Regions from separate parts of the Caproiciproducens puteiluti genome, predicted to be linked through region 1. Evidence: riboswitches for the same ligand, from Rfam matches in the RefSeq annotation. Region 1 holds a riboswitch; the other holds the start of a gene.
What was found. Region 1 has a riboswitch for nickel and cobalt ahead of ACRQU7_RS02025 (cation-translocating P-type ATPase). Riboswitches for the same ligand answer to the same signal wherever they lie in the genome.
Positions count from the first base shown of each region.

Region 1 (3,421 bases):
GGCAGCGGTCGAAAATATAAGAAATGTCATGGCCCTATTGATGAGCAAATTGAAATCTACCGCTTAAAGGGATATGAAGTGCCTTATCGAAAATTGCTTAAAACAAAACAACAGATTGAAGGTATTCGGGAAAGCAGCAAACGAAACATCGCTTTACTGGATTTCATTGCAAATTATGCGGTTGATGGAATCACCACGGAAGAGCTTGACCGGCTTATCTTCGAAAAAACCAAGGAACTGGGAGGCGTTCCAGCAACACTCAATTTTGACGGATACCCTAAGAGCGTGTGTATCTCAATTAATGATGTTGTATGTCATGGTATCCCCTCTGATCGTATATTCCTGCGAAACGGCGATATTGTAAATATTGATGTGTCTACAATTTATAACGGATTTTTTTCAGATTCTTCACGCATGTTTTGCATTGGTGCTGTTTCCGCTGAGAAACAAAAACTGGTTGATGTTGCGAAAGAGTGTGTGGAGCTGGGCATTGAACAGGTAAAACCGTGGGGATTTCTTGGTGATGTTGGGCAAGCTGTTCAAGACCATGCAAGGGAAAATGGATATTCTGTCGTTCGAGAAATCGGAGGCCACGGTATTGGTCTACAATTTCATGAAGATCCTTGGGTCGGTTATGTGACAAAGCAAGGAACAGGAATGCTCTTAGTCCCAGGACTTGTTTTTACTGTAGAGCCTATGATAAATATGGGAAAATCCAATATAGTAACAGATAAATGCGATAATTGGACTATTCGCACTGCTGATGGGAAGCCTTCTGCGCAATGGGAAAAACAGGTGTTAGTAACCGAAACTGGTTATGAGGTGTTGGCATATTAATGAACAGTTAGGAATAACCAGAATTTCTTATTATGAGCATAATGAGAACCTAAATGAGCAGACCCAGCTCCTTGCAGAACTGGACCTACTCATTATTACTACATGCCAAGAATAGTCCAGACAATCCTTGCATAAAGACGGTGAACGGATTTTTGTTTTCATTTTAATTCTCCTTACATCTTCTATAATATTCTGGTTGACAATGATTGCAATCTTGCATATAATATATAGAATCTCTTTGCACTGCATTACATTCAGCATGAATGCGAGATCAACAGTACAAACTGAGCAGGCGATGAACCTTTTTGTAAAGGTCATGGGGCCGGGCCGCCCAATGAGCGGCAACAGATTGCAATTTGAGCACATCTGTGGGACAGTAGTATGTTCCATAGGTGTGCTATTTTTTATACCCTGATGGAACACATGACCCCGAAATGGAGTGCCATAGAGCTATCAAACGACTGCCGAAAGGCTAAAACGGAGGTAACTTTTATGACAGACAAAAAGCAAAACATGGCTGGCTTAACCGCCACCGAAGCAAAACGATTGCAGGAGCAATATGGTAAGAATGAATTGACCGCACGGAAAAAAGAAAGCTTTTTCAAAAAAATCCTGCATATTATCTGCGAACCAATGTTCTTACTGCTCATTGTTGCTGCGACCATTTATTTTATTCTGGGAGAATCCAGGGATGGTGCGATTATGCTCATTTTTGTGGTGGGCATCATTAGCATTGATGTAATTCAAGAATGGAAAACCGATAAAGCCCTAAATGCCCTGAAAGATTTATCTGCCCCGCATGTCACTGTTATTCGTGATGGCAAGGAGCAGACCATTGCAAGTGCTGACCTTGTGCCCAGCGACTTAATGATGATTTATGAGGGGGTTAAAATCCCGGCAGACGGCATTATAATAAAATGTAACGACCTGTGTGTCGATGAATCTTCGTTGACCGGCGAAGCGGAAGGTGTGTGGAAAATCAACACTGAGAGTGCAGATTCAACAAGCGACTATTGGCGGCGTGATTATTGTTATGCTGGCACGCTGGTTACACAGGGCACAGCAACGGTACTGGTAGATAAAATTGGTGGCAGCACCGAATATGGAAAAATCGGTGCTAATGTTGCATCTGCACCAGAGGAACCCACACCCCTACAAAAGCAAACCGGAAGTCTTGTTAAACTATGCGCAGGAATTGCTGCAGTCTTGTTTGCCCTTGTAGGAATATTCACATGGCTAAATATTCCTGACCACAGCTTTGGCGACAGGCTGATTGAAAGCATTTTGTCGGGCATCACCCTTGCCATGGCAATGATTCCAGAAGAGTTTCCTGTCATCCTCACGGTATTTTTATCAATGGGAGCTTGGCGACTTGCCAAAAAGCAGTCACTGGTGCGCAAGTTGCCTTCAGTGGAAACGCTTGGCGCCGTATCTGTGCTATGCGTAGATAAAACAGGTACCATCACGATGAATCAGATGACCGTGCAGGATACGTGGGCTACTGATGGCAACACCATAGCACTTTGTGAAGTAATGGGTATGGGCTGCGAGACCGATGCCTATGACCCAATGGAAAAGGCAATGCTCAAGCATTGCGAAACCCTTGGAATTTTAAAGGAAGATCTTTTTGCTGGAGAACTAATCAGCGAATATGCCTTTACAAATGAGTTGAAGATGATGGGGCATATTTGGCGCAGAGATGACGGAATTACCGTTGCCGCAAAAGGGTCCCCTGAGCGTATCTTAACTATTTGTAAGCTTACAGATTTAGAAAAACAAACAGCAGAACAGAAGATCACCGAAATGTCCAAACAAGGTTTGCGTGTAATTGCAGTTGCCACTGCAAAGCTACAAAGTGAAGCAGAAATTCCTGCACAGATCACAGACTGCCATTTAACGCTTTGCGGACTGATCGGGCTTGCCGACCCACCCCGTGAAGGTGTAAAAGCAGACATCGCCGTTTGCAATAAAGCGGGTATTCGTGTTGTTATGATTACAGGTGATAATGGCATCACCGCCGCGTCTATCGCAAAGAAAATCGGTATGCAAAACAGCGACCATATCATTACAGGCGATATGCTAAGCGAAATGACCGATGAAGAACTGCGTGAAAAAGTGAAGGATGTCAGCATTTTTTCTCGTGTCATTCCTGAACATAAAATGCGTATTGTAAAAGCATTCAAAGATAACGGTGAAATTGTCGCGATGACCGGTGATGGCGTGAATGATGCACCCGCTCTCAAATATGCCGATATTGGCATTGCAATGGGTAAACGCGGCAGTGAAGTTTCCCGTGAAGCAGCAGATCTCATTCTAATGGACGACAATTTTACTACTATTGTAGAAACGGTAAAAGACGGTCGCCGTATTTATGATAACATTCGCAAGGCTGTGGGCTATGTGTTCACCATTCATATTCCCATTGCCTTTGCCTCCTTACTTGCACCAATCCTTGGCATTGCCCCCTCAGCACTGCTTTTACTTCCTCTCCACGTTGTTCTGCTCGAGCTACTCATTGACCCTACCTGCTCGATTGTACTAGAGCGTCAGCCTGCCGAAGCAGACATTATGGAGCGAAGCCCTC
Region 1 covers NZ_CP194790.1:408,180-411,600, reverse strand. The annotation lists gene ACRQU7_RS02030 (methionyl aminopeptidase) at 1-837, shown strand, start outside; NiCo riboswitch at 1,112-1,216, shown strand; gene ACRQU7_RS02025 (cation-translocating P-type ATPase) at 1,330-3,421, shown strand, end outside.

Region 2 (3,421 bases), 1.8 Mb from region 1:
ACGCTTTTTACCAATCTGGCCGGATGGCTCGTTTTTCTTTTGTACCGGCAAAGCCGCCAGACCTGTTACCGGTGCGGAGCCGTGCAAAACAAAGACAACGCCTACTGTACCTGCTGCGGGGCGAAACTCGGAAAAATATGTCCTCGGTGCCATATGCCGGGGAGCGAAGACGACCGGTACTGCAAACACTGCGGCAGCGCACTGGATGGAGGAGAGTAGGGACGGGATGAATAAACGCATCATATGGCTTGTGGTGATGCCGGTCATTTTATTTGCGATGCTCGCTGTATGTATCTATGCCGGAATCACTATTCGCTTTGAAGGATGGTTTTATGGGGAAGCAGTGGAAAATATGTCCCCCGTTTTGACTGCAATGATGAAGGTGATCACCCATCTCGGCGATCCAATTACTGTAATTGTGTTCTGCCTGTCACTGTTTCTCGCACCAAAAACGAGGAGAACCATCGCACTGCCTACTTCGGCGGTAGTGATAATGTCCGGTGTGTTCAACGTCCTCCTGAAGCAGATTTTCGCGAGGGGACGCCCGAATGTCCTCCGGCTGATCAGCGAAACGGGCTACAGCTTTCCCAGCGGCCATGCGATGATCAACGCGTCGCTCTATGTCATGCTGATCTTGATGATCATCCGGTATCTTGGAAGTTTTTCCCGAAAACTATTTCTTTCTTCCCTGTGCATCGCCTTGGCGGGCCTGATCGGATTCAGCCGAGTCTATCTGGGCGTCCACTATGCGAGCGACGTTCTGGGCGGCTGGCTGTTCGGGGCCGCCATATCCCTGCTGGTTTACTCGCTTTGGAACGGCAGACAAGCAAAGATTAAAAACTCGGATTTTTGAAAGGAAGTTCAAAATGCAGGAATGGGTCATCCATATTATGAACCAGTACGGATACGTGGGGATAGCACTGCTGATCGCAATCGAGAACCTGTTTCCTCCCATTCCGTCCGAGCTGATCCTGACTTTCGGCGGCTTCATGACCACTTACACCAGCATGAACATCTGGATCGTCACCTTGTCCGCCACCATCGGGTCGGTGGCCGGGGCAATCGTCCTTTACGGCGTCGGACGGCTGCTTCCGGCCGAGAAAATGGACAGGTTCATCGGGAAATGGGGACATGTCCTCGGGCTGAAAAAAGGGGATGTGGAACGGGCGGATAACTGGTTTAATCGGCGCGGTGCCTCCACCGTCTTTTTTTGCCGGTTTATTCCATTAGTCCGAAGCCTCATCTCCATCCCTGCGGGGATGGCGCGGATGCGCAGAGGCAGGTTCCTTTTGTACACTATCCTCGGCTCCGCAATTTGGAATGTGGTTCTGGTGCTGCTGGGCGCTTTTGCCGGAGCCGGCTGGGAACGCGTCAGCCAATCCATGAATCTCTATACCTACATTGCTCTCGCCGTGATGGCGGTCGGAGGGGTCGGTTTTGTTGTTTGGATTTCTAAAAAAAGGAAAAATCAAAAATAGGTTTTCTCTCAGGATCCGCCATAAAATTCATGATAGGAATCTTATATTTTTGTTTTTAATCACTTGACGTGAGTAAATGAATATGATAGAATATCTTTCATCTCTTTGCGCTGCATTTGATCTACAGTACAAACTGAGCAGGCGATAAACCCGATATTGGGTTTATGGGGCTGGGCCTCGCGGCAACAGGTTGATCAGAACCTGTGGGACAGTATGTTGTCTCACAGGTATTTTTGTACCCTTTTGAGGCTGCAGCTGTATCTTTGCAATGCCATAGAGCTGTCGCATAAATGCTGAGAAGCATGATGGAGGTAACTTTTATGACAGAACGAAAGAAAACCATAAATCCAACCGGCCTGACAACGGCGGAAGCCGTGCAACGTCAAAAGCGATTCGGCAGGAACGAATTGATTCCGAAAAAGAAAAAGAATGTTCTTCAAGAGATTTTGAAAGCCTTGTCGGAACCTATGTTTTTGCTGCTCATCGTGACGGCGGTCATCTATTTTTTGCTGGGTGAGCCGCGCGACGGAGTTGTTATGCTGATCTTTGTATCGGGTATGATCAGTATCGATGTGATTCAGAGCTGGAAAACCGACAAGACTCTGAACGCCTTAAAGGATCTCGCGGCGCCGCGCATTACGGTGCTGCGGGACGGAGCGGAGCGGCGGATCGACAGCGCCGATCTTGTCCCGGAGGATATCATGCTAATTGCCGAAGGCGACAAGATCCCGGCGGACGGGGAGATCCTTCAGGCGAACGATTTGTGCGTCGACGAGTCGTCCATGACGGGCGAAGCGGAAGGCGTTTGGAAGGTCGCGCTCGGGACCGCCGATGCAGACGGCGGGCACTGGCGGCGCGACCACTGCTACGCGGGGACTCTTGTGACGCAGGGAAGCGCGCTGGTCCGCGTGGATCAAATCGGCAAAGCCACCGAGTTCGGGAAAATCGGTACAAATGTCGTCGGCGCACCGGAAGCCCCGTCGCCGCTTCAGAGGCAGACCCGCGGGCTCGTGAAGCTTTGCGCGGTTATTGCGGCGGTCCTGTTTGTATTGGTAGGCTGTTTCACCTGGCTGAATATCCCGGACCACCAATTTACCGACAGGCTGATCGAAAGCATCCTTTCCGGCGTCACGCTCGCCATGGCCATGATCCCGGAAGAGTTCCCGGTTATTTTAACAGTCTTCCTTTCCATGGGCGCATGGCGGCTTGCAAAAAGGCATTCGCTTATGCGCAGGCTGGCTTCCGTGGAAACGCTCGGCGCCGTGTCGGTTCTTTGCGTTGATAAGACCGGCACCATTACGATGAATCAGATGACCGTATGCGATACGTGGACAGAGGAAAACAAAGAGCGGGACCTCTGCGCGGTCATGGGGATGGCCTGCGAACCGGACGCATATGACCCTATGGAAAAGGCCATGATTTCGTATTGTGAAGGCAGGGGCCTGTCCAGGGATTTCCTGTTCGGCGGCAAGCTGATTCGGGAATATTCCTTCACTCATGAGGCAAAAATGATGGGCCATGTCTGGCGGCGCGGCAATGAAATCCTGATCGCCGCGAAAGGCTCGCCGGAAAAGGTCCTCGCTTTATGTAATCTCAATTCGGACGAACGGGACAAAGCGCAGGAAAAAGCCGCCGATATGGCGGCACGCGGGCTCCGCGTGATCGCGGTTGGCAGAATGGACGTTGGAACGGCGGGCGAAGTTCCCGCTTCTTTGGCCCAGTGCCGCCTTCAGTTCTGCGGATTGGTTGGCCTTGCGGATCCTCCGAGGGAATCCGTAAAAGCGGATATCCTCCGCTGCAGGAAGGCAGGCGTCCGCGTTGTGATGATTACGGGCGACAACGGCATCACGGCAGGCGCGATCGCGAAGCAGATCGGCATGCCATGCGGGAAATCCGTCACTGGCGGCGAGATCGACCGGATGACGGATGAGGAACTTCAGAGA
Region 2 covers NZ_CP194790.1:2,210,273-2,213,693, reverse strand. The annotation lists gene ACRQU7_RS10795 (zinc ribbon domain-containing protein) at 1-219, shown strand, start outside; gene ACRQU7_RS10790 (phosphatase PAP2 family protein) at 227-853, shown strand; gene ACRQU7_RS10785 (DedA family protein) at 867-1,478, shown strand; NiCo riboswitch at 1,602-1,692, shown strand; gene ACRQU7_RS10780 (cation-translocating P-type ATPase) at 1,799-3,421, shown strand, end outside.
Region 2: another riboswitch for nickel and cobalt. It lies ahead of ACRQU7_RS10780 (cation-translocating P-type ATPase); the one in region 1 lies ahead of ACRQU7_RS02025 (cation-translocating P-type ATPase).